DNA from 4 places in the Pseudoalteromonas sp. Z1A2 genome. Region 3 is predicted to be linked to each of the others. Evidence: predicted binding sites of a transcription regulator. Region 3 holds the regulator's gene; each other region holds the start of a gene.
What was found. The regulator sigma-54, encoded in region 3, starts transcription at its own class of promoters, with help from an activator protein. The targets are predictions, from matches to a motif close to GTTGGCACGNNNNTNGNNT.
Positions count from the first base shown of each region.

Region 1 (7,990 bases), on a different contig from region 3:
TGGAATATGTTCGATTAGCTTCATCAATAACCAAATGTGTTAAAAGCGTTTAATCAGCTAATATTGCGCTCTTTTAATTTTCGGGTCAACGTGTTGCGTCCCCAACCAATTTTTATAGCAGCATCTTGCTTATGACCAGAACAATTAGCCAGGGCTGTTTTTATTAAGCGAGTTTCTAGTTGAGCTTGAATGTCAGGCCAAATATTTTCTTTGCCTTTTTTTAGCTCTTGATTAAGCCATTGTTGGAATGCATCGAGCCAATCACCTTCTTCTTGGGTTGGTGAAGCATCCAGAATCTCCGGCGGTAAATCTTGCTCGCTTACAAGCTCACCCGGTGCCATAACTGTCAGCCAGCGACAGGTGTTTTCTAATTGGCGTACATTACCTGGCCAATTAAATAAACGTAATTGCTCAGTCGCTTTAGGGCTCAGTACTTTACTTTCTACTTGTAGCTCTTTAGCGCTTTTATGTAAAAAGTGTTGCGATAAGCTTTCTATATCTTCAGTACGCTCTCGAAGAGCGGGTAAACGTAGGCGCACAACATTAAGACGATGAAATAAATCATCCCTAAACTTGCCTTGTTTAACTAAATCTTCAAGGTTTTGGTGCGTAGCTGCAATAATGCGTACGTCCACTTTTATACTTTGATGGCCACCAACGCGATAAAACTCACCATCGGCAAGAACGCGTAATAAACGTGTTTGCACATCGAGTGGCATATCACCAATTTCATCTAAAAATAGTGTACCGCCATTGGCTTGCTCAAAGCGGCCTTTACGTACGCTATCGGCGCCCGTAAACGCGCCTTTTTCGTGGCCAAATAACTCTGACTCAACAAGCTCTTTTGGAATGGCCGCCATGTTAAGTGCAATAAATTGATTTTCTTTACGTGGGCTATGGTTGTGCAGGGCGCTGGCGACAAGCTCTTTACCTGTGCCAGATTCACCATTTATTAATACGCTCATGCTAGAGGCCGATAGTTTACCTATCGCTCTAAACACTTCTTGCATAGCGGGTGCTTCACCAATAATGTGGGCACTTTTTGGTGGAGCTTGCTTTCGCTTAGTTTTTTTAGTGGAGTTTGCTCTGCATGCGCTCTCGACTAGCGCCACTGCTTCGTTTAAATCAAACGGCTTAGCTAGGTATTCAAAAGCACCTTTTTGGAATGCATTAACTGCAGAGTCCAAATCTGAGTGGGCAGTCATTATAATAACTGGCAGCCCAGGGTTTTGCTCTGCTATAAGCTCAAGCAACGCCATGCCATCCATACCAGGCATTCGTACGTCCGAAACTAAAACAGTAGGTTGACTAAACTTTAATGCGCTTAATACATCTTGCGCATTAGCAAAGCTTTCTGCGTTAAACCCTGCACGGGTTAGTGCTTTTTCAAGTACAAATCGAATAGAAGCATCATCATCTACAAGCCAAACTGTTTTCATGCAAACTCCAAACATTAATCTGCAAATGGCAGATAGATATTAAATTCAGTATGTCCAGGCCAGCTATCACATTCTATATAGCCATCATGTTGATCTATCAGCGTTTGCGCTATTGAGAGTCCTAACCCTGAGCCATCTTCTTTATTGGTGATCATAGGGTAGAACAGTGTTTCACGTACACTGGGATCAATACCTGGTCCGTTATCAGATATTTGGATCAACAAGGCTTTTTTAGGTGCTTTACCTGGGCGACGATGCTGATGATTAATGCGGGTTTTTATTGTTATTTCACCGCCATCTACAAGCGCCTGCTGAGCATTTCGAACAATGTTTAATACTACTTGCTGAATTTTACCTTGATCAATGTATACATCAGGAATGCTTGGGTCGTAATCCTTAACCAAGCTAATGTTAGAACAATTATCTAACGTACTTAGTCGTGCAACTGATTCAAGTGATTGATGTATATTGCCATACGATTTTTGCGGAAGCTGATTTGGCCCTAAAAGCCTATCTACTAATTCGCGTAATCGGTCAGCTTGCTCAATGATAAGTTCAGCACATTGGTCTCTTTCTTGTTGATCAACCTCATACTGCAATAACTGCGCCGCTCCGCGAATTCCACCTAAAGGATTTTTAATTTCGTGAGCTAAGCCTCTAATTAGATTTCGGGCTGCTTGGTATTGATGCATTTGATTAGACGCTTGGTCGTGCTTAATTTCGTCATCAGTTTGGCGCCACTCAAATAAAATATAAAGTGAGCCATCAAACTTAATTTGTCGTGTACTTACGGCTACTTTTGCATGGCGAGAATCGCTAAAAACCACGTCAGCTCTGTGCTGCTGGCAATCTACACCTTCAACTAATGAGTATTGTTCTATACGCTGCAAATCGATTGAATGGTAATTAAAAAGACTGTCGAAAGGCTGATCTAATAGGCGCTTGTTACCAAGGCCAAGCAGTTCGCTAGTACTGGTATTGGCATAGACAACGGTGAAGTTTTTATCAAGCAACATGATAGCGGTTGTTTGATTTTGCCAAATAGCATCGAGTAGCTCAGGGCTAAAGTTTTTATTATTAATCATAGCTGCACCATTTTAGTGCGTGGATATTTACAAGCAAGTTATATAGTAAAATACACTGCTGCACGTTTAGTAATGCCCCAATTTAGTTACTTAGGTTTAGCCCTTTTCGGTGCATAAAAAATATGCAGGGCTCACTTATAGCAATAACTTGGTTTTTACTATTAAAAAGCTTTAATTGTAGTGTGTGCTCACCACGTTCTACATCTCTTATTGCAAAGGTTGAACTGTCACTGGCTGGGCCATGTGCTTTGCCATCAATAAAAAGTTGTATAGTAAAACCAGTTTCAAAGCGTGGTTTTATTCGGCTAGTAACATAAACAGTGCCGGTATTTTCACGAATAGTCTGGTTATGATCAGGTGAGGAAATGGCAATACTAAAGCCCGCTTGTTGAGGCTGGGGTTGCTCGTCAAAAATGTCAGTATTTGTTGCAGGCATATTAAGATCTTGGCTGGTAAGCTTTACCTCTTTAGCACCTTTATGAGGGGTGTCAGAGAACACTAATACGCCATTTTTATCTTTCCAAGCGTATATCTTTGTTTCACCAGCGTAACCATAATTGCTTAATCCTAAAGCAATTAATAGTAATAAAATCTTGTTGTTCACTCTGCAGCCCTGCATTTTTGTCGGTAACTTAACTTTAGTGGAGATTGATTAATTTTACCATTAAAAAAGCCCGCAAAGCGGGCTTGAGAACACACATATTTTATACAGCTAAATTAACAGCTGTAGTACATTTCAAACTCAACTGGGTGAGTTGTCATGTTAAGCTTTTCAACTTCTTTAGATTTAAGTTCGATGTAAGCATCGATTAAGTCATCAGTGAATACACCACCTTGAGTTAAGAATTCACGGTCTGCGCTAAGTGCAGATAGTGCTTCGTCAAGTGATGCTGCAACAGTTGGGATTTCTGCTGCTTCTTCAGCTGGTAAGTCATATAAATCTTTATCCATAGCATCGCCAGGGTGGATCTTGTTTTTGATACCATCAAGGCCAGCCATAAGCATTGCTGAGAAAGCAAGGTATGGGTTAGCTGTTGGATCTGGGAAGCGTACTTCAATACGACGACCTTTTTCAGATGGAACCACTGGGATACGGATTGATGCAGAACGGTTACGTGCAGAGTATGCAAGCATAACTGGTGCTTCAAAACCTGGTACTAAACGTTTGTACGAGTTAGTAGAGGCGTTTGCAAAAGCGTTAATTGCTTTAGCATGCTTGATGATACCGCCAATGTAGTAAAGCGCATCTTCAGAAAGGCCGCCGTACTTATCACCAGCAAAAAGGTTTACACCATCTTTAGCAAGTGACTGGTGACAATGCATACCAGAACCGTTATCACCAACAACTGGCTTAGGCATAAACGTTGCTGTTTTACCGTATAAGTGAGCCATGTTATGGATAACATATTTCATTTCTTGGATTTCATCCGCTTTTAATACCATTGTATTAAAGCGAGTAGCAATCTCGTTTTGACCTGCTGTTGCAACTTCGTGGTGATGTGCTTCTACTACTTGACCCATTTCTTCTAGAACTAGACACGTAGCTGAACGCCAATCTTGGAAGTCATCAACAGGAGCAACTGGGAAGTAACCGCCTTTAATACCTGGACGGTGACCTGTGTTGCCATCTGCATATTCTTTATCTGAGTTCCAAGCAGCTTGCTTAGAATCAATTTTGTACATAGAACCAGACATATCTGATTTGTATTTAACGTCGTCAAATACGAAAAACTCTGGCTCAGGGCCAAATAAAACTGTATCTGCAATACCTGTAGAACGCATGTAATCTTCAGCACGCTTAGCAACAGAACGCGGGTCGCGCTCATAACCTTGAAGTGTTGAAGGCTCTACTACGTCACAACGTACGATTAATGTTGATTCTTCAGTGAAAGGGTCTAGTTTGATTGATTCAGCAACTGGCATTAATACCATGTCTGATTCGTTTATGCCTTTCCAGCCTGCAATTGAAGAACCGTCAAACATTTTACCGTCTTCAAAAAAGTCTTCATCAACTTGGTGATGAGGAATAGATACATGTTGTTCTTTACCCTTAGTGTCAGTAAAGCGTAAATCAATGAACTTGACGTCATTTTCTTTAATAAAATCTAAAACCGATTGTGACATGTGTCCTCCAACTATTGGGTTTTGTTATTGCTGCATAATTGCTTTGGGATTTACTAAGCTGATTTTGTGCCATTTTTATAACTAGCTGTTTATAAATTAAAAAAATATCGTTGCATCAAAATGGAATGTACAAACGCACTATGTTGGTGCGTAAATTTTCCTTTTTGGTGCAAAATTTACAGGGCACAATTTGCTGCTAATTTAATCGCTCGGAAATAGCATAACCTAAATGCAAAAGAGTACCAAAAAGATCAGCAAAATAGCCAAAAAGGCTGTTTTTCAAAAAAAAATTGAAATTTAATTCATATAATTGTCATATATAAAACAGATACTTAGTAAAAGTATTGAGAAAGTTTTGAAATTTATATTGGATAAACTTTCATCCATGTCATTAATGAGGGATAATATGCGCCCTTTTAAATCCTATGCTGGGACATCTCGCGAAAGCGTGGATGAGTGCGTAGATCTTGCAGGATCAATGAGAATTTAATTTCTCTGAGTAAATATATGAGCATCGAACAGTTAAGAAATATAGCGATTATCGCGCACGTTGACCATGGTAAAACAACACTGGTTGACAAACTACTTGAGCAATCAGGTACATTAGAAACACGCGGCGGTAACGAAGAGCGCGTGATGGACTCAAACGACATTGAGAAAGAACGTGGTATTACCATTTTGGCTAAAAACACAGCCATTTCTTGGAATGACTACCATATCAATATCGTAGATACCCCGGGACACGCCGATTTCGGTGGTGAAGTTGAACGCGTACTTTCGATGGCTGACTCAGTATTATTACTTGTTGATGCTCAAGAAGGTCCAATGCCGCAAACGCGTTTCGTTACGCAAAAAGCATTCGCGCAAGGCTTAAAGCCAATCGTCGTTATCAATAAAATTGATAAGCCAGGCGCTCGTCCAGATTGGGTTATGGATCAAATCTTTGATTTATTCGACAACCTTGGCGCGACTGACGAACAGTTAGACTTTAAAGTAATCTACGCTTCAGCAATCAACGGTTGGGCAACACTAGATTTAGACGAACCATCAGACAACATGGAACCTATGTTCAAGATGATCGTTGAAGAAGTATCACCACCGGATGCAGATCCTGAAGGTGACTTCCAAATGCAAATTTCTCAACTAGATTACAACTCTTATGTTGGTGTAGTTGGTATTGGTCGTATTAAACGTGGTTCTGTTGCTCCTAACCAACAAGTTACTATTATCAGTGCTGATGGCACTACACGTAATGGTAAAATTGGTGCAGTACAAAGCTACCTAGGTCTTGAGCGTATCGAAACTGATAGAGCTTACGCTGGTAACATCGTAACTGTAACAGGTATTGGTGAGCTTAAGATTTCTGACACAGTTTGTTTCCCAGGAAACGTTGAAGCATTACCACCACTAAGTGTTGATGAGCCAACTGTAACAATGACATTCTCTGTAAATAACTCACCTTTCTGTGGTAAAGAAGGTAAGTTTGTAACGTCACGTAATATCCGTGAGCGTTTAGACAAAGAATTAGTACACAACGTAGCACTTCGCGTTGAAGATACTGCAAGCCCAGATAGCTTCCGTGTTTCTGGTCGTGGTGAATTACACCTAGGTATCTTAATCGAAAACATGCGTCGTGAAGGTTACGAGCTTTCAGTTTCTCGTCCAGAAGTTATCTTACGTACTGTAGATGGCGTTCTAGAAGAACCGTTTGAAACAGTGACTATTGACTGTCAAGAAGAGCATCAAGGTTCTGTTATGGAACAAGTTGGCCTACGTAAAGGTGAACTTACTAACATGACTCCAGATGGCAAAGGCCGTATGCGTTTAGACTTCATGATCCCTAGCCGTGGTTTAATTGGTTTCCAAACTGATTTCATGACACTTACTTCGGGTTCTGGTCTTATGTACCATACGTTCGATCATTATGGTCCTCACAAAGGTGGCGCTATCGGCGTTCGTAAGAACGGCGTAATGATTGCAAACGCAACTGGTAAAGCACTTACAAACGCATTATTTAACTTACAAGAACGCGGCCGTTTATTCATCGGTCACGGTGTTGAAGTATACGAAGGTATGGTTATCGGTATTCATAACCGTGATAACGACCTTACAGTTAACGCCCTTAAAGGCAAGCAGTTAACTAACGTACGTGCATCTGGTACTGATGAAGCGCAAACGCTTTCTCCGCACCTTAACTACTCACTTGAGCAAGCGCTTGAGTTCATCGATGATGACGAGCTAGTTGAAGTTACTCCACTAAACATTCGTATCCGTAAGAAACACCTTACAGAAAACGAACGTAAACGTGCGGGTCGTGCACCTAAGTCATAATCTATTAATTTAGAATAATGATTTTAAAAGCCGCTGTATTGCAAAATACAGCGGCTTTTTTGTGGATGAAAATAAGAGCTGTTAGCTATAGTCGTCAGTTGAAAGTATTTAGTTAAAAATTATATGACTACTGTTTTGAGATGAAATTTCCATAATATATTTACCTCTAAAAGCGCAGCGCCTCTTAACCTCTTTGTGAATAATTTACTTAAAGATCTTTTGCACAAGGAGAAGAAAGAGAGAGAGCTGAAACAGCCGATAATGCAAAGTATCTGTGTTTTTTGGTGGGGGGGTCGTTGGGTCTCGCTTCGCTCAACCCAACATACATGTTCAATTATTTTATTGGTAGTAACTTACTTTTTAGGAAGTAGGGTTATTTTGCCAAATACGTCGGCATCTATAAAACCACGATTTCTGTCGCCATTTACTGGTTGTACTTCGTGTGAGCCCATAAAGTGCTCGCGCACGTCACTGCCATCGTTATCGCAATACGCTAACATAAACCCGATTACTTGCTTTTCGCTAAGTGTAAGTGGGGTGTTTTTAGCCCCTTCTTTATAATTATTAGGGTAGAGCTTTATCGCTACTTCCCAGGTGATGTTAAAGGGCGCGGTGGTGTTGCGCTTCCAGTTACTAACTAGGTGGTCGGTATACAAATGGGCTTTTTTATCAGGTCCGTAATCGGCAGCTTGGTTATCAAGGCCAATATGGTACGCCAATGCGGTGTGATTAAATTGATGATTACCACCCGATGCATCGCTATCAATAAATACTTCAAGCGCATCGTCATCCCAATATTTATAGGTTGGATCTGCGTGTGTATCTATTAAAACATCATCCACAATATCGGCTTGTAGGTATAAATAGTTTTGATCCCACAATAAACGATAACGCCCTTTAAAGTCGGCATCGTTTGTTGGCAGTGTGCCATCCATTAAATAAGGCATGTCGTGCCAAGCGGCTTTATCCCATGCGCTTTCTGATACGCCATCAATACTAATTGGAGTTGAG
Region 1 covers NZ_WTKX01000007.1:36,036-44,025, forward strand. Annotated here, with positions in the region: gene GQR47_RS07080 (cyclic nucleotide-binding domain-containing protein) at 1-24, opposite strand, end outside; gene ntrC (nitrogen regulation protein NR(I)) at 54-1,439, opposite strand; gene glnL (nitrogen regulation protein NR(II)) at 1,454-2,524, opposite strand; gene GQR47_RS07095 (DUF4124 domain-containing protein) at 2,607-3,128, opposite strand; gene glnA (glutamate--ammonia ligase) at 3,242-4,648, opposite strand; gene typA (translational GTPase TypA) at 5,156-6,979, shown strand; gene GQR47_RS07110 (CBM9 family sugar-binding protein) at 7,333-7,990, opposite strand, start outside.
Region 1: glnA (glutamate--ammonia ligase) is a predicted target of sigma-54. The motif match lies at 4,704-4,722, and genes of this name have one in related genera.

Region 2 (7,990 bases), on a different contig from region 3:
ATGATGACGAAGTACGTGTAGTTACTATTGGCGACTACTCTATTGAGCTTTGTGGTGGTACTCACGTTGAGCGCGCAGGCGATATTGGTTTATTCAAAATTGTATCTGAAAGTGGTATTGCCGCAGGTGTCCGCCGAATTGAAGCGGTAACCGGTGCTGATGCAGTTGCTTATGTTAGCGAGCAAGAGCAACAATTACATGATGTAGCTGCTTTAGTTAAAGGCGATAGCGCATCGGTACTTGAAAAAGTAACTGCGTTGCTTGAAAAGTCTAAAGGTCTTGAAAAGCAAATTGCGCAACTTAACGATAAGTTAGCAAGTGCAGCGGGTGCATCTTTACTTGATTCGATTGTTGAAATTAACGGCGTTAAGCTACTTGTAGCAAATGTTGAAGGTACTGAATCTAAAGCGCTTCGCGGTATGGTTGACGACCTTAAAAACAAGATTGGCTCAGGTGTTATTGCTCTTGGTGTTGCCAGTGGCGACAAAGTAAGCCTAATTGCTGGTGTAACTAAAGACTTAACAGGCAAAGTAAAAGCCGGTGAGTTAGTTAACCACATGGCAGGCAAAGTAGGTGGTAAAGGTGGCGGTCGTCCAGATATGGCACAAGCCGGTGGTAGCGAGCCACAAAACCTTGCTGCTGCACTAGATAGCGTTACAGCTTGGTTAACTGAGCGTACTTAAGCCTAAGTGGCGCTTATTGTTCAAAAATTCGGTGGCACTTCGGTCGGCTCGATAGAGAGAATTGAAGCGGTCGCCGACCTTGTTGTAAAAACCAGACAACAAGGACACCAAGTGGTTGTGGTGCTCTCGGCTATGTCGGGAGAAACCAACCGCTTAATTAATCTCGCCAAACAAATCGATACTCGCCCGAGTAGCCGTGAACTAGATGTACTTATTAGCACCGGAGAGCAGGTTTCTGTATCACTACTTGCTATGGCTATTATAAAACGTGGCCACTCTGCTGTGAGCCTATTAGCCGATCAAGTCAATATTTTAACCGATAACATGTTTGGTAAAGCTCGTATTGCAGAGGTTGCTGCTACGCGTTTGAAGCATGAGCTTGAGCATAATCGTATTGCTATTATTGCTGGGTTTCAGGGGCGTGATGTTGAGGGCAATATTACAACGCTTGGGCGCGGCGGTACCGATACATCGGCTGTGGAAATAGCTGCGGCTATAAAAGCTGACGAATGCCAGATCTATACAGACGTTGACGGCGTATATACTACAGATCCTCGTGTTGAACCTAACGCGCGCAGAATGAGCCAAGTTACCTTTGCCGAAATGCTAGAACTGGCAAGTTTAGGGGCGAAAGTTTTGCATATTCGCTCAGTAGAAGCCGCAGGAAAACATAATGTGCCACTTAGGGTGCTTTCGAGCTTTAATCCCGATGAAGGTACATTAATAAGTTTTGAGGAGAACGATATGCCAAGCAAGGTTGTATCGGGGATTGCGTTTAATCGTGACGAATGTTTAATTAAGGTACAAGGTGTGCCAACGGGCACGCAATATCTTTCAAAAATATTGAAACTTTTTGCCGAAAATGGCATCGAAATAGATATGATTAATCAAGTTAATCATAACTTTGAAAAAATAGACTATGCTTTTACTGTGCACTCGAATGATTATCTGCAAGCACTTGAATTATTGAGTGAAGATCAAGCTCAGCTCAGTGCTCAAAATATAAGCGGATTGCAAGCGGTAGCTAAAGTTTCTGCTGTTGGCATGGGTATGAAATCACATTCTGGTGTCGCTAGTTTATTTTTTGATGCATTAGCGCAGGAAAATATTAATGTGGTTTTAGTCTCGACTTCAGAGATTAAAATTTCAGTTTTAATAGATGAAAAGTACTTAGAGTTGGCTGTTCGTGCATTACACAAGGCATTTTTAACAGAAAATGGATAGATTGCGAGTTTTTACTTACTTTTCAGTCTAATTTTCATTAGTATGTTTAAGCGGAATCTTATAATTTTTATTGGAACATGGGAGCAAGAGAATGCTAATACTAACTCGTAGAGTAGGTGAAACCCTAATGATTGGTGACGAAGTAACAGTTACTGTTCTAGGTGTTAAAGGAAATCAAGTTCGAATCGGTGTTAATGCACCAAAAGACGTATCAGTGCATCGTGAAGAGATTTACATGCGCATACAAGCTGAAAAGTCGAACCCTAATCCGGGCAATGCTTAATCAACACGTATACGTAGTTGAGTAATTAACTCAACTAGACTAAAAGCCACTCACTGAGTGGCTTTTTTGTTTATAAAAGCGAGTGTTTCAGGATTAAGTATTTGTTTTGATATGTACTGCATACCACTTTTATTTTTAATAATAATACCTTGCTGGGTGTCTATTACTTCGCTTATATTTTGCCATTCTAATTGATAGCTTTTGTAATGATTAGAAGATTTAATACCTTCTTCATCAAAGGTAAGTGTTACCTCAGAGCCTGATGCTCTGCTGAGCATTTGTCTGGTTACCCACCATGGTCTGCGATAGTAAAAAGCGACGCATTCGAGTACCGCTAACATGATCATAAACGATCCTAAGTAATGATCGTCTAAAACATAAATGCCAAATAGACCAAGCGCAACTAACAACACAAGTAAAAAGTATTTAGGTTTTGCACGCTTACTATAAGGGAGTGACTCATCAAAACACTCGTAAAAGTAGGGTTTATCTAATGTGTAGGTGGTTGTGAATGCCATTTTGCCTTGCTTTAAATATCGTTTTTTTTATTTTAACAAGCTAACTGCTAAATGAGCAGCTTTATAGTCAGTGATTTTATTACTGGCACAAAAAAACGGCTCGAAAGCCGTTTTTTTAGCGGTACAAGAAGAATTAACAGTTAGTTTCTTCAGCGTTCACGCCTTCTTTAACATTTTCACATGCATCTTCAACAGAGTTTTGCACATCAGTTACTGCTTCGTCGATACGTTCGCCAGCATCTTCTGCATGGTTGTCTTCACAACCCATCATGAAAAAACCTGCAAATACTGCGATTAGTGCTGCTTTTAAAGTTGTAGAGTTCATAGTGTAATTCCTTGTAAGTATTAATTAAATTTTAGTGTTTGTTAGTTGAATGCTTTATCTACCTGGGTGATTTACCACGTAGTGCACCTGAAACTAATGAAATCACTAAAAGTACTAAAAAGATAAAAAATATAATTTTTGCTATACCAGCTGCGGCACCTGCGATGCCACCAAAACCTAACACTGCAGCGATTAAAGCAATAACTAAAAATGTAATTGTCCAGCGTAACATTGTTTTCTCCTTGGTTATCAAATTTGCTCATAATAACTAATGCCAGTTATATGCCAAAGTTTATTTGGTATAAATATCAATTGGTTATGGTTTTTCGCTGTTGTTCTAGTTATTAGTTGGTTAGTAACTTTTACGCTTTGTTATGTAAGTTATTCACACTGTTGCAAATAACTGCTAAATGTTCACTAAATAAACTTATTTTGGTAAGACCAATTAACAATTGGTGTGTGGCTTTGCACTTTATATTAAGAATTAGTGTTTATTTTTACTTAGCTTGATAGTTAATTAACAAATTCCATATAACTATTAGCTATAGTCGTTATTTCTTGTATGTATTGTAGAGCGCGTGATTGCTGAGTTATAGCATGTAAATTAATTGAGTGTTATGTTGTTTATTGTTTAATTGGTTTTACCAATTTACAAGATGTAGACAAAGCGATTAGTTTTGTTATTATCCAGTGAATAAATATTTAATTAAATCGATTTTTTATTTTCGATATGGGTTTCAAGGGGAGAAAAATGGATATAGGTGCTCTACTCACAACGGCTGGTAACTTAATGCTTACTGGCATGGTTGGGGTGTTTGTATTTCTGTCGATATTAATTGGTGCAGTAACGCTTATGTCTAATTTGGTGACGCGCTTTAGCGAACCTGACGTGGCGACACCAGTTAAATCACCATCTTTTAAATCTCAAGGTGTGCCTAATGAGCACATCGCTGCTATTAGTGCTGCCATTGCTCAGTACAAATCAAATAATAAATAAGGGGCACACACATGGCTAAATTAAAACTAACAGAATTGGTATTACGCGATGCTCACCAATCATTATTAGCAACGCGTATGCGCCTAGACGATATGCTACCGATTGCTAGCAAATTAGACGATGCGGGTTATTGGTCTATTGAATCGTGGGGCGGTGCTACATTTGACTCGTGTATTCGTTATTTAGGCGAAGATCCTTGGGAGCGTATTCGTGCACTAAAAAAAGCGATGCCTAATACTAAACAGCAAATGCTATTACGCGGTCAAAACTTATTAGGTTACCGCCATTACGCTGATGACGTAGTTGAAAAATTTGTAGAACGTGCACATAAAAATGGCGTTGACGTATTTCGTATATTTGATGCAATGAACGATGTTCGCAATCTAGAAACAGCTATTAAAGCGGCTGTAAAAGTAGGCGCTCACGCTCAAGGTACTATTTCGTACACAGTTAGCCCAGTTCATACACTTGATATGTGGCTAACTCTTGCAAAGCAGCTTGAAGATATGGGTTGTCACTCAATTTGTATTAAAGATATGGCGGGTTTATTAAAGCCGTACGATGCTGAAAAACTAATTAAAGCACTTAAAGAAACTGTATCTATTCCAATTGCTATGCAGTGCCACGCTACAACAGGTTTAAGTACTGCTACTTACCAAAAAGCAATTGATGCTGGTATTGATATGCTCGATACCGCTATTTCATCAATGAGTATGACTTATGGACATTCTGCAACTGAAACTATTGTATCGATAGTTGAAGGGACTGAGCGTGATACTGGGCTTGATTTAAACCACCTAGAAGAAATTGCTGCTTACTTTAGAGATGTACGTAAAAAATATGCGGCATTTGAAGGTAGCTTAAAAGGGGTTGATGGGCGTATTTTACTAGCTCAAGTACCTGGTGGCATGCTTACAAACATGGAAAACCAACTTAAAGAGCAAGGCGCAGCCGATAAGCTTAATGAGGTTTTACTTGAGATCCCACGTGTACGTGAAGATCTTGGCTTTTTACCTTTAGTAACACCAACGTCGCAAATTGTTGGCACTCAAGCGGTACTTAATGTGCTAACGGGTGAGCGTTATAAAACCATTACTAAAGAAACTGCTGGCGTATTAAAAGGTGAATATGGCTTAACACCAGCACCAATGAATAAAGAGCTACAAGAGCGCGTGCTTGATGGAGCGGAAGTTATTACTTGTCGCCCTGCTGATAACATTGCACCTGAGCTTGCAACGCTTGAAGCTGAGTTATTAAAAGAAGCACAAGAGCAAGGTTTAACACTTGCTGATGATCAAATTGATGACGTATTAACTTATGCATTATTCCCACAAGTTGGTTTGAAGTTTATTAAAAACCGCAACAACCCAGATGCATTTGAGCCAGTACCTTCTGTTGAAGATAAAAGCAGTAAAGCACCTTCTAAATCAGTTTCAAATAGTAACAAAGTGAAGGCTGAGCAGTACAGTGTAAAAGTAGATGGTAAAGTTTATGACGTAGTCGTAGCGCAAGGTGGTGAACTTAAAGAAGTAACATTAAAAGACTCTGAGCACATTCCTCAATCTGCTTCGGTTGCATCAGGTGAAACACTTAACGCGCCTCTAGCCGGTAATATTTTTAAGATTAAGGTAAAAGCTGGGCAAGTTGTTAACGAAGGCGATGTAGTGATTATTATGGAAGCCATGAAAATGGAAACTGAAATACGCGCTACGCATACCGGAACAATTGCTGAAGTGTTAGTTAGTGAAGGCGATGCTGTAACTACCGGCGACGCTATGATTGCATTAGCTTAGGAGTAAATAGAGGATGGAAGGTATTTTAAACCTCTGGAATGCGACAGGCATTGCTAACTTTACAATCCCATCGTTAATAATGATTGCGGTAGGGTGTTTATTACTGTTTTTAGCGATAGCTAAAGGCTTTGAACCACTATTATTACTACCTATTGGTTTTGGTGCAATTTTAACAAATGTACCAGTGGCAGGTTTGTCAGACCCAGGTGGGCTTTTGTACTACGTTTATTATGTGGGTATTGATACGGGGATTTTTCCGCTGTTGATATTTATGGGAGTAGGGGCGCTGACCGACTTTAGCGCGCTTATTGCAAACCCACGTATGTTGTTATTAGGTGCGGCTGCACAGTTTGGTATTTTTGCTACATTGTTTGGCGCTATATTACTTAACTATGTGCCAGGTTTTGAATTTACTCTACAGGACGCATCGGCTATTGCCATTATAGGTGGTGCCGATGGGCCAACAGCAATATTTTTAGCATCAAAACTGGCACCTGATTTACTAGGCGCAATAGCAGTAGCTGCGTATTCATATATGGCACTTGTGCCAATTATTCAGCCGCCAATTATGCGTGCATTAACAACCCCAGAAGAACGTAAAATAAAAATGCCAGAGCTTCGCAAAGTATCTAAAAAGGAAAAGATTATTTTTCCTCTTATGGTGCTTAGTTTAACGGCTATGTTTTTACCGGCTGCTATACCGCTGGTAGGTATGTTTTGTTTAGGTAACTTAATGCGAGAGTCGGGTGTTGTTGATAGATTAAGTAACAGTGCTCAAAACGAAATCATTAATGTTACAACTATATTTTTAGGCTTAGCTGTTGGTTCAAAGCTTGCTGCAGATAAGTTTTTAACTGTTGAGACGATTGGTATTTTAGTGCTTGGCGCACTGGCTTTTGCAATTGGTACGGCATCTGGCGTATTTATGGCAAAAGGACTTAACCGAATATCTAAAACGCCTATAAATCCATTAATTGGGGCGGCAGGTGTATCGGCTGTGCCAATGGCGGCACGAGTAGTTAATAAAGTTGGCCTTGAAAGTAACCCACATAACTTTTTACTTATGCATGCAATGGGACCCAACGTAGCGGGTGTACTTGGTAGTGCAGTTGCTGCGGGTATTTTATTAGCACTTGTTGGCTAAAAATGTAATTTAAAATAGATTAACCATTAAGCGCAGTTTACTGCGCTTTTTTTTGTTCTTAATTTGTTCACCGCTAAATGGTTTCTTGTTCAGCACTTTTTGTTTACAGTAACAGCTCTTCAACATTTTAAGGATAGTTATCATGCTTCACACGCCTTTAGCAAAGCACTTGCCTCACGTTAGTAAACTTGTATTTGGATGTATGGGTCTTGGCGGCGGTTGGAATAAAGACGCAATCACTGATGCACATGTTAAGCAAGCTCATGAGTGTATAGATAACGCCATTGAAGGCGGTATTAATTTTTTTGACCATGCTGATATTTATACTTTTGGTAAAGCAGAGCAGGTTTTTGGTAAAGCATTAAGTGAGCGGCCAGAGCTTAGAGAGCACATGTATATTCAATCTAAGTGTGGGATTCGATTTGAAGATGACTTAGGGCCAAAGCGCTATGATTTTTCCCCAAAGTGGATTGAGCAATCAGTTGAAGCATCATTAAAACGATTAAATACAGACTATTTAGACGTACTTATGCTGCATCGCCCTGATCCACTCATGGAAGTTAACGAAATTGCTCGTATATTTAGTTGCTTAAAAGAAAGCGGTAAAGTGCGCAATTTTGCAGTATCGAATATGCAGCAGCACCAAATGAACTTTTTACAGCACGCACTTGATATGCCGATTGTGGCTAACCAAATTGAGGCTAGTTTACAAAAACATCAGTTTGTTGATGAAGGTGTATATGCCGGTAACAGTGACGGTAAAGATCTTAATTTTACACCAGGTAGTATTGAGTACTGTCGACATTTTGAAATCCAAATTCAAAGCTGGGGTAGTTTATGCCAAGGCTTGTACAGCGGTAGTGATTTATCAAACGCATCTCAGGCAGATATAAACACCAGTCTTTTAGTTAATAAGCTGGCTGCACTTTATGAAACCTCTGCTGAGGCAATTGTACTTGCATGGTTGCTTCGCCATCCCGCATCTATTCAGCCAATTATTGGAACAACTAATGCTAAACGGAT
Region 2 covers NZ_WTKX01000031.1:17,729-25,718, forward strand. Annotated here, with positions in the region: gene alaS (alanine--tRNA ligase) at 1-683, shown strand, start outside; gene GQR47_RS17510 (aspartate kinase) at 690-1,907, shown strand; gene csrA (carbon storage regulator CsrA) at 1,999-2,190, shown strand; gene GQR47_RS17520 (YcxB family protein) at 2,241-2,708, opposite strand; gene GQR47_RS17525 (hypothetical protein) at 2,842-3,033, opposite strand; gene GQR47_RS17530 (DUF1328 family protein) at 3,092-3,265, opposite strand; gene GQR47_RS17535 (OadG family transporter subunit) at 3,785-4,030, shown strand; gene oadA (sodium-extruding oxaloacetate decarboxylase subunit alpha) at 4,042-5,823, shown strand; gene GQR47_RS17545 (sodium ion-translocating decarboxylase subunit beta) at 5,837-6,967, shown strand; gene GQR47_RS17550 (aldo/keto reductase) at 7,110-7,990, shown strand, end outside.
Region 2: GQR47_RS17530 (DUF1328 family protein) is a predicted target of sigma-54. The motif match lies at 3,305-3,323, and genes of this name have one in related genera.

Region 3 (7,990 bases):
GAATATTATCAACGCAATAATAACCTAAATCTTCTACAACGCGCAAAGCAACCGACTTTCCAGAACCAGAACGGCCGCTTATGATAATTAACTCCATTTAACACCCTTTATAAAACTATGATTGATCGACAATAACTTGGTAAAGCTCAGTATCAGATTTTGCACTGCGTAACTGTTTACAAAAATCTTTGTTGTTTAGTTTATCAGCAATGGTTGCTAGAGTCTTTAAGTGCTGCTGGTTATCGCCATCTGGTACGATGAGTGCGACAAAAATATCAACAGGGCGATTATCGATTGCATCAAAGTTTATTGGAGTTTCGCTAACGAGCACTAAAGCCAAAGGCTCTTCTGCACCGCTCATTCTTCCATGAGGAATAGCAATGCCACGCCCTATACCTGTACTACCTAATTTCTCTCTGCTCATTAAAGCATTAAGAATATCTTGTTGCGGTAAATACGGAAGTTTGTCGTGAGCAAGTTCGCTAATGAACTCTAAAATTCTTTTTTTGCTATTAAAAAGGACCGCAGCTTTGCTGCAGTCCTGGCATATAAGTGAACTTAATTTCATCATATTAGTGTCGAGCAAGCTTCTCTTTGTGTTTGATTACTTGGCGATCGAGCTTGTCGATCAACGAGTCAATAGCGGCATACATATCTTGATGTTCTGTAGAGGCAAATAGCTCAGCACCGCTTACGTGTATTGTGGCTTCTGCTTTTTGATTTAATTTTTCTACATCGAGAATGACATGAACATTATTTATATGATCAGAGTGTCTTTCAAGCTTCGCAAATTTAGTATTAATATAGTCTCTTAGTGAATCGGTTAATTCTACGTGACGACCAGTTAAGTTTAGTTGCATAAGCATTACCCTCTTAGTTTAGCGTCTTAAATCAGACTTTTACGCTGATTTGACGGTGGAATAGCAAGAGATTCGCGGTATTTTGCGATTGTACGTCTTGCTACTTTAATTCCTTGCTCAGCCAATATATCCGCTATTTTGCTATCACTCAATGGTTTTGCTGAGTTTTCTGCTGCGATTAATTTTCGGATAAGCGCACGTATTGCTGTAGATGAACATTCACCACCGTTTTCAGTACTTACATGGCTTGAGAAAAAGTATTTAAGCTCAAATATACCACGGGGTGTATGCATGTACTTTTGAGTAGTTACGCGCGAAATTGTCGATTCGTGCATTTCTACCATTTCAGCGACATCATTTAAAACCATTGGTTTCATGGCTTCAGGGCCATGTTCAAAAAAGCCTTGTTGTTGCTTAACAATACAATTAGTAACTTTTAATAGCGTGTCGTTTCTACTTTCTAAGCTTTTAATAAACCATTTAGCTTCTTGTAAATGTGAGCGAATAAACTGGCTGTCGCCACTTGATTTTACAGTGCGAGACATTGCCGCGTATTGGCTATTAACACGAATTTTAGGCATGCTATCTGGGTTTAATTCGACAACCCAGCGGCCTTTAATTTTTTTAACTGACACATCAGGAATAACATACTCAGATTCTTCCCTTACTATAGTATCTGCAGGTTTTGGGTTGAGAGTATGTATTAGTGTCATTACTTCTTTAAGCTCTTCTTCTTTGAGCTTAGTTTTTTTCATTAATGTACGATAGTCGCGAGCTGCTAATAGATCAATATGCTCGGTTAAAATCATTTTCGTTTCATTAATGTAAGGTGTTTCTTTATCAAATTGATTAAGCTGAATACACAAACACTCTTGTAAACTACGTGCAGCAATACCAACAGGATCAAACAGTTGGATGCGTTTTAATACCGCTTCAATTTCATCAAGTTCGACTTCGTTATCATCTTCGTTTTCTTGATTAAAGCTTTCTAAAATTTCTTCGCAGCTTAGTGTTAAAATACCTGAATCATCGACGGCTTCTACAATCGCAATAGCGATGGCTTCATCGGTAGGGCTAAATGGCGTTAGTTGTAATTGCCACATTAAATACTCATGGAGCGTTTCAGTAGAGGCGCCTTGGTATATAGATTCATCTTCAGGCATTGGACCTGATGAGGCTGCAGGAGCGGCACTCATGTACTCATCCCAACTAACATCCATAGCCATGTCGTCACTTAGCGTGTCTTTTGCAAGTGCTTCACCAGTATCTTGTTCGTATTCGCTCGGAGCATCATCAGCAGATGCGCTAACAGTTATGTCATCGGTATCAGCTTTTTGCTCGTTTTTACCAGCAGCGTCTTCGGAATAGTCTGCCTCTTCAACCTCTAATAGTGGATTACTGTCGAGAGCTTCTTGTATTTCTTGCTGGAGATCCAATGTACTGAGTTGCAACAAACGAATAGCTTGTTGCAACTGTGGAGTCATTGTAAGTTGCTGGCCCATGCGCAGCTGTAGTGATTGCCTCATGTATCTCTAACAATCCTTTTATGTTGTTATAATTAATACTAGCAGATGCTTAAAGACATGGCGTAAATGTTACAGCCTAAATTGCTCGCCTAAGTAAACATCGCGTACTGTTTTATCATTTAATACGTGTTCTGGAGTACCTGATGCAATCAGCTCCCCATGAGAAACAATGTAGGCTTTTTCACAAACATCAAGGGTCTCTCTTACGTTATGGTCGGTAATTAATACACCAATCCCACGATTTTTAAGATGTTCTATTATTTTCTTTATATCTAATACCGAAATAGGGTCAACACCGGCAAACGGTTCATCCAGTAGTATAAATTTAGGATCTGCTGCCAGCGCTCGTGCTATTTCTACACGACGACGTTCTCCACCCGATAATGCCATACCTTGGCTATCACGAATGTGTTGTATGCTAAATTCATCTAATAAGTTATTGAGCGTGTCTTCTCTGGCTTGTTTATTTAGTTCTTTGCGTGTTTCTAAAATGGCCATTAAGTTTTGATAAACAGTCAGCTTTCTAAAAATCGATGACTCTTGTGGTAAGTAGCCTATGCCTAATCTAGCACGACTATGCATAGGTAAAAGAGTAATATCGTTATCATCAATAGATATTTTACCTTTGTCGCTAGGAACAAGCCCTACAATCATATAAAAAGTCGTTGTTTTACCAGCACCGTTAGGGCCAAGTAAGCCAACTATACTGCCAGCTTGTACTTCAAGGCCGACGTTTTTTACAACTTCACGACCTTTATAGCTTTTTGCCAATAGTTCTGCTTTTAATGTGCTCATGGTTGACCTTTATCGCCTTTTTTACTTTTTTTAGTTTCGATCGGTACTAAAATTGTGTGAACGCGGTCAGTTGAGTTTTCATCTTTTTCGGCACTGATGAGCTGCTGCTCTATGTCGTAGGTAATGCTTTTAGCATTTATTTTTTGTCCGGCTTGCGATACTTGTGCATTACCAACAAGCGTTAAAAAACGCTTAGATACATCATAACGTACTTCGTCAGCACTGGCGCTCATAGTCGTGCCGTCTGATTGCTTTTCTTCAAAGTGCGCAGGGCTACCTGTGGCAATTAATAATTGTTTATTATCACCAAGTTCATCACGTTTGTGTACTTCTAGGCGATCGGCTGTAATGCGGCGATTACCGTGAATAATCTCAACGTTTTTCTCAAAAATACCCACATTAGCTTTTAATTGACCTTCTTGCTTGTCGGCACTTATTGAAATTTGATTGGCAGCAGGTTGCGTGTTTTGTTCTGCAGCACTACTATTAAACGCTAGTATAAGTGTAGGAATTATCAGTGATTTTAATATTTTATTGGTCATAATATATGGTTCGCGTATGGTTAATTAGTTTTATCACTTCGGTTTTTAAGTCGGCTTCTAGGCCTTTACCGGTGATTTTTAAATTGGGTCCAGTGATAATGACGGGTTGCTCCGAACGCATTGTTAATAACTTTATATCAACCTGAATATTATCAGCATTGATTTTGTCTATCATGACGTTATCGGTTAAATTTTTGGCAACCACATTACCTTCTAAAATTAATTGTTTATCTTCGTATAATGTTGCTTCGTCTGCATTTATTTGCCACGTTTGTTGTTCGTTATATAAAGTAAAAATGGGTTTTTCGAAAAACGTGAAACCTAATTGCTGGTATAGCTCCATTTTAGCCGCAGTGACTTTGTGGCTAATTTTACCTTGCTCATCATAGGCTGTCTGTTTGAGCTCAATAGCTATGTAATCAGGCTTAGCAACAACTTCAGGCTCAGCCTGAGGCACAATATTTGTTTGTGTAAAATAAGGGTACCAAAGCCAAACCATACAGCTAATGAATAAAACGCTTAATATTATGCGCGCTGCATTCATGAACTAGTGCCTTGTGTAGTCAATGCTTTACCATTTTCAAGCATGAGCAAATCGGTGAGTTCTCTCACAGCACCAAAACCGCCAGGCATTTGCGTTACATAATGTGACAAACGCTTAATAAGCGGGTGGGCATCATTTACTGCAACGGCAAAGCCTACTAACTCCATAACAGGCATGTCAGGACCGTCATCACCAATATAAGCAATTTGTTCATCGCTAAGGTTGAGTTTATCTTTTAATTCTTGATAGGCAATGAGCTTATTTTCTTGGCCTTGATAAATATGCTGTACGGTTAAGCTGCTCATACGTTGTTGTACTATCTGTGAATGACGACCAGTAATAACAGCTACTTCAAAGCCACTGTTTATAAGTGCTTTAATGCCAAAACCATCTTTTGTATTAAATGCTTTTAGCTCTTCACCTTGATTGCCAAGGTAAATACGGCCATCAGAAAATACACCATCAATATCGCATATAAGTAGTTTTACTTTTTTAGCGCGTGCTTTTGCATCATCGCTCAGCGGTTGATAGAGTTCTTCAAATTGCATTTATAACACTCCTGCTTTTAATAGGTCTTGCATATTTAATGCGCCAATAGGTTGGTTTTTCTCATTGACGACGATTAGGCCATTTATACGTTTACGTTCCATAATATTGAGCGCTTCAGCGGCTAAAATATCTTGCGTAGCTGTAGTGCATGACTTAGTCATAACAACATCTATTTGTGTTGTATGAATATCAATTCTTTGTTCTAAAATGCGACGTAAGTCACCATCGGTAAATAACCCTACGAGTTGCTGATTTTCATCAACAATGGCTGTCATACCTAACCCTTTAGCTGACATTTCTATTAGAGCATCTTTAACTGTTTGTGAAACATCAATAATAGGTGTATTTGCGCCGCTGTGCATAACATCTTTTAAAGTAAGTAATAAGCGCTTGCCTAAACTACCACCTGGGTGAGATAGCGCGAAGTCATCAGCTGTAAAGCCGCGAGCTTCTAATAATGCAACTGCCATGGCATCGCCCATCGCAAGCGTTGCAGTGGTACTTGATGTAGGGGCTAGACCCAATGAACAAGCTTCTTTTTCTACTTTAATGCACACATGTACATTAGCAAGGGTTGCCATTGTTGATTGTGTATTGCCAGTCATCGCTATCATTTTGGCACCAAGTCGTTTTAAAACCGGAATGATATTTAAAACTTCGCTGGTTTCCCCTGAATTAGAAATAAGCATAACCACGTCATTTTTAGTGATCATACCTAAATCACCATGACTTGCTTCACCAGGGTGAACAAAAAACGCAGGGCTGCCAGTGCTTGCAAGGGTTGCCGCTATTTTATTGCCAATATGGCCTGATTTTCCCATGCCAATAACAATAATACGGCCTTCACAGTCGTACATTAATTGGCACGCGTTATGAAAATTTTCATCTACATATTGTGCAATATCACTAAGTGCTTGGCGCTCAACATCTAAAACGCGAAGGCCTTGTTCAATAAAGTTTAGCGTTGCCATCATTTACCCTACTTGACTAAAAATATACCCTTGGTAACCCAAAAACGCTATTAGCAATAAGCCGCCTTCTACCCTATTGATACGCTGGGTGCCTCTAAAGTTCAATGACATAATAATAAGAGCAAGTGTTGCACCAATCATAATTAATATATCTCGGCTTACTAACGATGGATCAACTGCTGAAGGATTAATAATACCTGCTAGAGGTAATACAGCTAAAATATTAAATATGTTTGATCCAACAATATTACCTAGTGCTAAATCATCTTCATTTTTAAGTACACCTGCAACCGAGGCGGCAAGTTCCGGCAAGCTAGTACCAATGGCAATAATTGTTAAACCAATGACTAAGTCGCTTAAGCCGAAGTATTTAGCAATATCAACAGCTGAGCCGATTAAAAAATGAGAACTAACCGGCAGGAGTATTATGCCGACAATTAACCAAAATACCGCTTTTTTAGTAGGTACATCGTTTGGTACATCGTCGCAGGCTTCTGAGACAAATGGGTCATCTTGGTTTTTTGCACGCATAGATACAATGATTAACCCACCGATGAATACGATAAAGCCAACTAAAAGCGCAACACCTTCACTAAATGAAAAGTAGTTATCTGAGAACACATACCAAGTAGCTAAAGATACGAGCATCACTAATGGCATTTCACGTTTTAACGTACTAGATGAAACTGAAAGAGGGCGAAATAGAGCAGTGATACCTAACACAAGTAAAATGTTTGTAATATTAGAGCCAACAGCATTGCCAACGGCTGTGTCGGTTTTGTTAGCCAAAGCGGCAGAGGCTGAAACCATCATTTCAGGGGCTGAAGAGCCCATGGCTACAACGGTCAAACCAACAATAAGTGTAGGTACACCAAAGTTTTTAGCAAGAGCCGCAGCCCCATAAACAAACCTATCGGCACTCCAAACAAGAGCTGCAAAACCAAGAATTAAAATAACAAACGAGGTAACCATTGTGTTAAGCCAGTTATACAAAATACGGATGGCGCGAATAGTAACAAAAGCCAAGATGAAAGTATAAATAAAAGAGTAAGGTCAACTGCGTAACAATGTTGCTTTTAAACAGCTAATTTAAAAATTTAAGCCGGGGTTAAGCTGTTTTGAGCGAGTCTTATAATCCTTTTCATGGGTGTATTACAAAATCTTACGAATTGTTTTTTCCATCTTTGACAAAAAAGCTTTAAAATAGGTGCACTAGTGAACATTTTTATGGAGAGCGACTTGTCGCAATCAATAGTAGAAGTCAAGGATGTTAGCTTTTCGAGAGGCAATAGAATCATATATAAAAATATGAGTTTTAGCGTTCCTAAAGGTAAAATTACTGCGATCATGGGGCCAAGCGGAATTGGCAAAACCACTATGTTGCGTTTAATTGGTGGTCAGCTTAAACCAGATTCAGGTGATATTTTATTTGAAGGTGGCAGCATTCCTAAAATGTCTCGTAAAGAGTTATACGAAGCACGTACTAAAATGAGCATGCTTTTTCAAAGTGGTGCGCTGTTTACTGATATGTCGGTATTTGACAATATCGCGTTTCCTATAAGAGAGCACACAAAGCTAAGTGAAGACCTTATTCGATTAGTTGTGTTAATGAAATTGCAAGCTGTTGGGCTACGTGGCGCTAAAGATTTAATGCCCTCTGAGTTATCCGGCGGTATGGCAAGACGTGCTGCACTTGCGCGCGCTATAGCACTTGATCCAGAGCTAATCATGTACGATGAACCATTTGCAGGACAAGATCCTATTTCGATGGGCGTATTGGTTAAGCTAATTAAGTCGCTCAACGAAGTATTAGGTTTATCGTCTTTAATCGTGACGCACGATGTTACAGAGGTAATGAGTATTGCCGAACACGTTATAATTATCGCCGATCAGGGGGTAATTGGTTCTGGTACTCCAGATGAAATGCGTAATCATGAATCTCCTTTAGTTCAACAGTTTTTAAAAGGCTTGTCGGATGGTCCAGTACCATTTCATTTTCCGGCTCAGGCTTATGCAGACGAACTACTTGGAGAAAAAGCATAATGTTGGATTTATTTCAAAAGCTAGGGCATAAAACGCTAGGACGTTTTGCGGCCCTTGGTCGTTCTGCTTATATGCTGTTTAGTGCATTAGCGCATGTTCCTAATTTTAAAAAAGGCACACCTTTACTTGTTCGCCAGCTCTATATGGTTGGTTCGCAATC
Region 3 covers NZ_WTKX01000011.1:36,132-44,121, forward strand. Annotated here, with positions in the region: gene rapZ (RNase adapter RapZ) at 1-97, opposite strand, end outside; gene ptsN (PTS IIA-like nitrogen regulatory protein PtsN) at 116-568, opposite strand; gene hpf (ribosome hibernation promoting factor) at 573-860, opposite strand; gene GQR47_RS09555 (RNA polymerase factor sigma-54) at 887-2,386, opposite strand; gene lptB (LPS export ABC transporter ATP-binding protein) at 2,456-3,181, opposite strand; gene lptA (lipopolysaccharide transport periplasmic protein LptA) at 3,178-3,723, opposite strand; gene lptC (LPS export ABC transporter periplasmic protein LptC) at 3,713-4,267, opposite strand; gene kdsC (3-deoxy-manno-octulosonate-8-phosphatase KdsC) at 4,264-4,815, opposite strand; gene GQR47_RS09580 (KpsF/GutQ family sugar-phosphate isomerase) at 4,816-5,787, opposite strand; gene GQR47_RS09585 (calcium/sodium antiporter) at 5,791-6,759, opposite strand; gene GQR47_RS09590 (ATP-binding cassette domain-containing protein) at 7,015-7,830, shown strand; gene mlaE (lipid asymmetry maintenance ABC transporter permease subunit MlaE) at 7,830-7,990, shown strand, end outside.

Region 4 (7,990 bases), on a different contig from region 3:
ATAAAATGTAAGGTATTTACCGTGCTATTCACTGCATTAAATTATAAACAAAACCTATCCCATATAGTCTTTCATATTTAACCCTCTACTTTTTAAGCAAAGCTAACATATACGAGTAGGCATACAAGGCTGTAAAAAATATGCTTGGGGCTACTGCCAGTGCCAAATTAGGTGTCTGATTAACTACATTTACCATAATCACTAAGCTCGATTGGACAGTAATCGGAACAATAGGCGCAAAAAGTACGCCTGCTATTTTTTTATTACTTAAATACGAGGCGCTAGAGTTAATTGCATTATTAAAACTTTGTCGTATTGCTACGTTTTGTGGTGTTTTAGAATGAAACATACAAATAATTGGAGTTACGAACGCAAGCGTTACATAACTAAACTTATACTTGTTGACGACCCTTTCTAAAATAAAGGTAAAAAACAGCGTTACAAATCCACTATACAAACCTTGCACTAATGCAGCTTGAAGAGTGACCGATTTAGCAATGTCTGCCGCGCTATTTGCCCAGTAGGCCCAACTAAAATAAAAAACGAATGACACAACGCCTGACATTATAAGTCGAATATTCAATTAACTACCTCAATATGCCTAAAAACCTAGTTTAATGATAACACTAGAAGTGAAGGAAATATTGTCACTAAATAATAAGGTATTTGATTGTATATTGTAGATGTATAAACACACTAATGTTGAAGATTTCCTAAATGGCATCAAGTCAGAATCTGAGCGCGACTGTTAGCTGGAAAGCTTATTAGTAAACAATAAGTATAGTTTTAAAATAATATTGGGAGTGAGTTAAGGAAGTGAATTAATGGGTTAAAGAGCTTTAAAAATTGGATTTAACCTAAAAACCATCTAAAAACTAATATTGTGAGCCGATCGGTACTAAAGTATTTAGCTAGACCTCAGTAGTCGGCTTACACAATATATAATCTACATTATTTTTTCGCAATAATGTAGATTGCATGTATTAACCCTGGGAAATAACCTAGCAGTGTTAATAGAATATTTAACCAAAAATGCATACCTAAGCCAACTTGCAAAAACACACCTAATGGCGGTAATAAAACCGAAAGTATTATACGAATAATATCCATGATCAAACTCCATTTAAATTAAACATTGAAAAGACTTAAAGCCCAGCATTACTGGGCCTTAACTATACTGTATTATTCAGCAACAATAGCTAGTTTATCAACTACGTCGCGAACATCTTCAGCATTTTTAGCAATTTTAACTGCTAGTTGCTTTTCAGCTTCAGACTCTACAGAGCCATTCAGAGTTACCACACCGTTGTCGGTATCAACATCAATGTCTGTACCACCTACTTCTGAGTCAAACAGGAAGCGAGTTGTGATTACAGTGGTGATTTTAGCGTCCGTTAGGTCGTTATCATCATCGTCCATCATGTCGTTGCTTTTATCTTCGGTGTCCATGCTTTTAACAACTGTAAGGCTGTTATCAACATCAGTTACACCATCGAGGCTAAGTACAAGTTCTTCTGCAAGCTCTTTATCAAGTTCGCTATTAACTTTACCTGTAAGTACTACCTTGCCATTTTTTACATCAGTGTTAATGTCAAAGTTGTTTAGATTAGTGTTCATAAGTAGAACGGTTTCTGCCTTACCATCAATCCAAGCATCTTTACTTTCGTTTTCCCAGCTGTTTGCTTGGGCACCCATAGCCGTAGTACCAAGAACTAGAGCTGCGATAATAGATTTGTTAAATGTTTTCATAATCTTTCTCCTTTTGATTAAAGACACTTTAACTAATGCGAGCTTCAGGCCAACTTTATTTACCCTTTAAATTCAACGATTTGAATTAATTAAGAGATTAAACCTTATCTATGTTTGTGTAACTATTTACAGGCTACTCGGTAAAACTTTCTCAAATAGTGAAAATAGCTAGATAATTGCTCTTTTGGTTAATCTATCGTTAATATAACAAAACAAAAAACACCGTTAAATAATAACCAATTGATTATTAATGAAATTATATTTGGTACGCGGTTTGCAATCTAACTACAATAGCAGTATCAATAGTAAATATAAGAAGGAATAACTCATGTCTGTAAAAGTTGAAGACCGCCCAATAGAGCAAGTACGCGAACAAGTGATTGATCAATTAATTTATAATTACAGTCATGGTGTTATTTCTGTTGATGCATTTGAAAGACGTTTAGATAATGCGATGGATGCACCTAATAACGAAGCACTGCTAGCCTTAGTAGAAGACTTAACACTTAATACCGATCAGCAATATAAAGCAGAAAAACAATCGCAATTTACACCACATTATAGTGCACAGCAAAACAGTGATGATGATTTTACATTACGCAGTATTTTAGGATCTAACGAGCGAAGTGGTCAGTGGGTTGTACCAAAAAATATATATTTGAGTAACTTTATGGGATCGGTGGTGCTTGATTTTACCGATGCTATTTTTGCGCATCAAAATGTAACTATTCACGTTAACTGTATTTTTGGTAGCGATGAAATTTACGTACCAGAGCATGTCAATGTAGTGTCTAAAATGTTTTGTATTTTAAGTAGCCTTGAAAATAAATCTGTGTCGCTCAACAAACGCCAAGGCCCTACAATTCATATTGAAGGAAAGGCAGTAATGGGCTCGGTTGAAGTGAAAATAAAGCGCACAATTAAAGAAAAATTTATGAGCTTTGCAAATGAGCTAAAAACCCAGTTTGGCACGGGTAATAATAACCGCTCACTATAATTGAGTAGCAGCACTTTAGCGTGCTGCTTAGTATTTTATTATAAATCGTTATTTCGCTCGCTTGGTATATCACTTAAATACTCTACAAACTCAACTTCAAACCCTGCAGGATCAATAAAGTAGACATTCTTTCTGAAAGGATTCTCGCTACCTTGCTTGCTTAGAGTAAAACCCGCTTTATTTAAGCGCATTACTACTGCGCTTAAATTATTAGTTACATAAGCAAAGTGTGCAAAACCAATTTGATGGCCCGATAAGTTTCTGTTTTCACCTTCACCATGACTGCTTATCGCAATGTAATGCGTGTCATCTCCAAAGTGTACCCAGCGTCTTGGTTTTCCATGCCAATCGCCTCTGCCCTCACTTCTAATCGACCAATGTGGAAATACAGCGCGATAAAATGTAAGCATACTATCTATATCACTCGCGACTAAGTTTACGTGCTCTAAATACATAATGTTATCCTATCAGTTAAGTTAGGAGCACGATAAAACCTCAAGTTAACTTTAGGTAAAGTGTTATTTAAATTTAATTTATTTAAATGCAGATAATTATTTTTTAAAAATATATAAACTTTTCAATCTTGTATAAAAAACAAACACAAGTATTTGGGGTTTATTGTTTACTTTATGGCAAAAGTCGCTAAAATACGCCGGCTGAAATATATAAACGTTCTTTTACAACCCAAAGGTAATACCATGCATCCAATGTTAAACATTGCGGTTCGCGCTGCGCGCAACGCAGGCAAAATTTTACTTCGCGCAAGTGAAGATTTATCAAAAGTTGAAGTGCAACAAAAAGGCGCTAACGACTTAGTAACTAACATTGATAAAGAAGCCGAAGCCGTAATTCGTGACACTATTTTACAGTCTTACCCTACTCACTCAATTGTTGGTGAAGAACTAGGTGAGCATAAAGGCAAGGATGATGATTACCAATGGATTGTAGATCCTATCGATGGAACAACTAACTTCATCAAAGGTATCCCTCATTACGCGGTTTCTATCGCACTTAAAGTTAAAGGTCGTTTAGACCAAGCTGTTATTTATGATCCAATTCGTGGTGAGCTTTTCACTGCATCTCGCGGTCAAGGCACTCAGTTAAACAGTAAACGTCTACGCGTTAGCAAAACTACGGTTCTTGCAGGCACTGTACTTGCTACTGGTTTCCCGTTCAAAAACAAAAACCACATGGATGCATACACTGAAGCGTTTAAAGCATTATTTGTACACACTGCTGATATTCGCCGTGCAGGTTGTTCTGCTTTAGATATGGCATACGTTGCAGCTGGCCGTGTTGATGGATTTTTTGAAATTGGTTTAAAACCTTGGAACTCTGCTGCAGGCGAACTTATGGTTAAAGAAGCGGGCGGTATGGTTGTAGATTTCGCCGGTGGTAATAACTATAACCACAGCGGCAATATTATCTGTGGTTCACCAAAACTGACTCAAGCAATTATTCGCGAAATTCGTCCAGTATTAACTGAGTCGTTACTTCGCTAATTAAATGCTATGAATAGCATACTAAAAAGGAGCCTAGGCTCCTTTTTTTGTGCCTAAAAATAAGGGTTATCGAGTTTAATCTCTATCGTTTTACCTTTTGTATAAGGTAGTGTATTTAAATCCTTTGCGAAGTATTCATTAAATAATGCATCAAACTCGCCGTTTGTCTGCATTAATATTAAGCCCTCCTCTACAGCCTTTGCCAATTCGGGTTTACTCTTAGTCACAAAATAATAAATACCCGTTGGGTAGCTTATATATAAATTAGGCACAACGACTAAGTTACTTTGTTTGTTTTCAATAAGCTCAGAATTAACCTCAATAAACGAGCGAGGAAAGTAATCTATCCGCCCACGGCTCGTTAAAGTGAACATGGCTTGGTAATTGGTAAGCGGCCTTACACGTAAGCCGTTATAGGACATTATTCTTGTATCTGGCCAGTTGTGACCCTGCACTGCTGAAAACTCTCCTAGCTGCTCTAGGATTTTTACGTCTTTAAAGCGTGCTACGTTTTGTTTATTAGTGAGTAAAGCCCGCTTTCCTATGTAACCTTTAAATAGTGGTATTTTAATAGCTAAAGCAAGTGCCTCTCGCTCTGGACTACTCATACTCCAATACATATCTAGTTCGTTATCATTTAGGTTTATGAGCTTACGTTTTTGCTGATCTGGTATGGGAGTCATCCTAATAACTCCAGGATAGTTAACACTCTCAAGTGCACGTACCAGTAGCTCACTTGAGTACTCTTCTCGTGCGTTTTGAGTATCTTGCTTTTGGGCTACATTAATTATTTGCTCTTGCGCCATAAGTGCAAAACTTGCAAGCAGACCAAGTACACTGGTCGAGATTTTTATTGGCAACATAATAATTACCTATTTTTATTTAAATTACCTGCTTATTGCTTGCTAGGCGCACCACTGCGGGAGCAGGCCCTTTACGTTTGCAAATAAACAAATAACTATGGCGATAACGTTTGGCTTCTTTTTTAGCATCAGTTGCGAGTGCTGCAACTTGGTGACTGTTTTTACATTGTTGTAAATCAGGCTCAACTAAGCCAATTGATAACGTTAGTAGAGGCACAAATTGCTTTTCTCCTTCACGATTTGTGGCCCAATACCCTTCGCTCTTTATGTGCTCAGGTGTAAAAAATATACGAGACTGGAGTTGAAATTGCTCAATAATGATATTACATATATCAACCGCGTTGTGCTGATCAAACACTACCATAAAGTCATCGCCACCTATATGTCCTACAAAGTTAGCACTATTTTTACACGCTTGCACTGTTACATCAGCTAATAGTTTAATTACACTGTCGCCGCTAGCGTAGCCGTATAAGTCATTAAATTGCTTAAAATGATTTAAGTCTATATATGCGAGTGAAAACGGATTACTACCTTTTAATCGCTGCTCTATAGCTTCATTAATTGCCACATTACCAGGGAGCATAGTCAGTGGATTAGCGTGTTGTGCATGGCGTATTTTTTCTTCGGTTATGTGTTTTAAAATATCGCGAAGCGGCGCTAACCCTAAATAAGCGTTTTCTCTGGTTATCACTATATGGCGGCGTATATCAAAGTCCTGCTCAGTTATTTGCTTACTTACGGTATCGAGTAATTGGTTTTCGTCAACGACTAAGGGCTGCTTATCCATCAGTGCAGTAACGGGGCGTTTATCGTAAAGAGCATGCCCATAGGGCGCTGCAAAAACTTCTGTTAATTGATCTCTGTGAAGTAACCCTACTGGCTGGTTTTCAGTATTTAACACTGCAATGCTTATGAGTGATTTATCTTGCTCAAAGAGCTTATGCGCATCTTTACAGCGAGTGTCGCTGCTTATTGCAAGTTGCGTAATCGATAAGCGACCTATAGCCATAGATTGATCAAACAATGTGTTTGATTGCGTAAATGAAAGAGCTTTTAGTTGCTCTGAGCTGAAATCTTCACTTGGCTTTATGCTTGGCTTTTCGAGTAAAAACCCTTGTACATTACTAATGCCTAAGTTTTCTACAAATGTAAGCTCTTCTGGACGCTCGATGCCTTCAGCAATAACCTGAGTATTAGTAGCTCTGGCCAAAATAGTAATAGATTTCAAAAACTCTTTTTTAACTTCGCTTTCATCACAATGATCAATAAAATAGCGGTCAATTTTTACAAAATCAGGGCATAGTTCAGACCATTGCTTTAACCCTGAATACCCAGCGCCTAAATCATCTATTGCTATAGTAAAACCGAGCTCTCGGTAATGGGCTATCGTTTTTAATAACAAGAAGCCATCATCTACTTTTTCTTGCTCAGTAACCTCTATAACTACACGGTTAGCAGCTAAGCCAAATTGCTCTATTAGGTGCAATGTTTCCCCTTTAGGGTGGCAAGGGTCTAGTAGTGTTTTAGGGCTTACATTTAAAAATAATTTACCTTGTAGGTTAAGCCTTACAAAGTTTTCAATCGCTTTAGAGCGACATAGTAATTCAAGCTCCGAAATTAAACATTCCTCATGGGCAACTTTAAATAACGTATTAGGCATTTCTAACGGGCTATTTTTAGGTCCTCGACTAAGTGCTTCGTAACCTAAAATAACTTGATTACTAATATCAAAAATAGGCTGAAACAGCGTTGTTATTTCACCGCTTTTTAAAATGTACTCTAATACTTTGCGCTGAATCGTCACGTATTTGCCTTACAACTATTTTGATTGGAGCAATAAAGTACCAAGTGTGTATGACATTTTTATTGCGCAAAAAAATGCGCTCATAAAAAAACCGCTCATAAGAGCGGTTTTTATTAAGTACAAACCTAGTTACGGCATAGCGTCTTGGTCTGCGCCTTCTTTTTCAATTACTTCAGGTATTAAATCTTCTTTGCTTACGCCCATTGCTATAGCAACAGAGCTTGCAACATAAATCGAAGAATAAGTACCAATAAACACACCAAACAGTAATGCAGTTGCAAAACCATGAATGGTTTGTCCGCCCCATGCAAACAAGGCAATCAATACTAAAATAGTCGTGATTGATGTTACAAGTGTACGGTTAAGTGTTTGCGTAAGTGAAATATCAATAATTTCTATCGTATCGTCAATGCGTACCTTACGGAAGTTTTCACGTATACGGTCTGATACAACAATCGTATCATTGAGTGAATAACCAATTACCGCAAGAATTGCCGCTAATATAGTTAAATCAAACTCTAAACCTAATACCGAAAATAAACCCACAGTAATGATAACATCGTGTAGTAGTGCACCTACCGCACCTACTGCAAAGCGCCATTCAAAACGAAACGCAACGTAGATTAAGATACAAATAAGCGCAGTTAACATGGCAAGGCCACCCTGCTCTTTTAAGTCTTCACCTACACTTGGGCCTACAAATTCAATACGGCGCATTACTACGCTGTCGTCTGCTTTTTTAAGTGCATCGATTACTTGGTTACCAATTACTTCAGCTTTTACATCGCTACCGCGTGGTGCTAAGCGAACTAAAATTTCTTGGCTTGAACCAAATAGCTGCACTGATGCATCAGCAAAACCATTATCAGCTAGTGCATCACGTACTTTTTTAAGGTCAGCCGGTTGTGAAAAACCCACTTCTACCGCAGTACCGCCGGTAAAATCTAAACCAAAGTTTAGGCCTTTGATAAAAATTGATGCAAACGACGCTAAAATTAGTAACGTCGAGAAACCCATAGCCACTTTTCGAAGAGACATGAAACGAAGGGTTCTACTACCCAAACTTAAAATT
Region 4 covers NZ_WTKX01000019.1:591-8,580, forward strand. Annotated here, with positions in the region: gene GQR47_RS13390 (hypothetical protein) at 86-583, opposite strand; gene GQR47_RS13395 (YqaE/Pmp3 family membrane protein) at 952-1,110, opposite strand; gene GQR47_RS13400 (BON domain-containing protein) at 1,183-1,749, opposite strand; gene GQR47_RS13405 (LiaF domain-containing protein) at 2,078-2,746, shown strand; gene GQR47_RS13410 (VOC family protein) at 2,785-3,201, opposite strand; gene suhB (inositol-1-monophosphatase) at 3,445-4,248, shown strand; gene GQR47_RS13420 (transporter substrate-binding domain-containing protein) at 4,302-5,111, opposite strand; gene GQR47_RS13425 (bifunctional diguanylate cyclase/phosphodiesterase) at 5,131-6,918, opposite strand; gene secF (protein translocase subunit SecF) at 7,048-7,990, opposite strand, start outside.
Region 4: GQR47_RS13400 (BON domain-containing protein) is a predicted target of sigma-54. The motif match lies at 1,785-1,803, and genes of this name have one in related genera.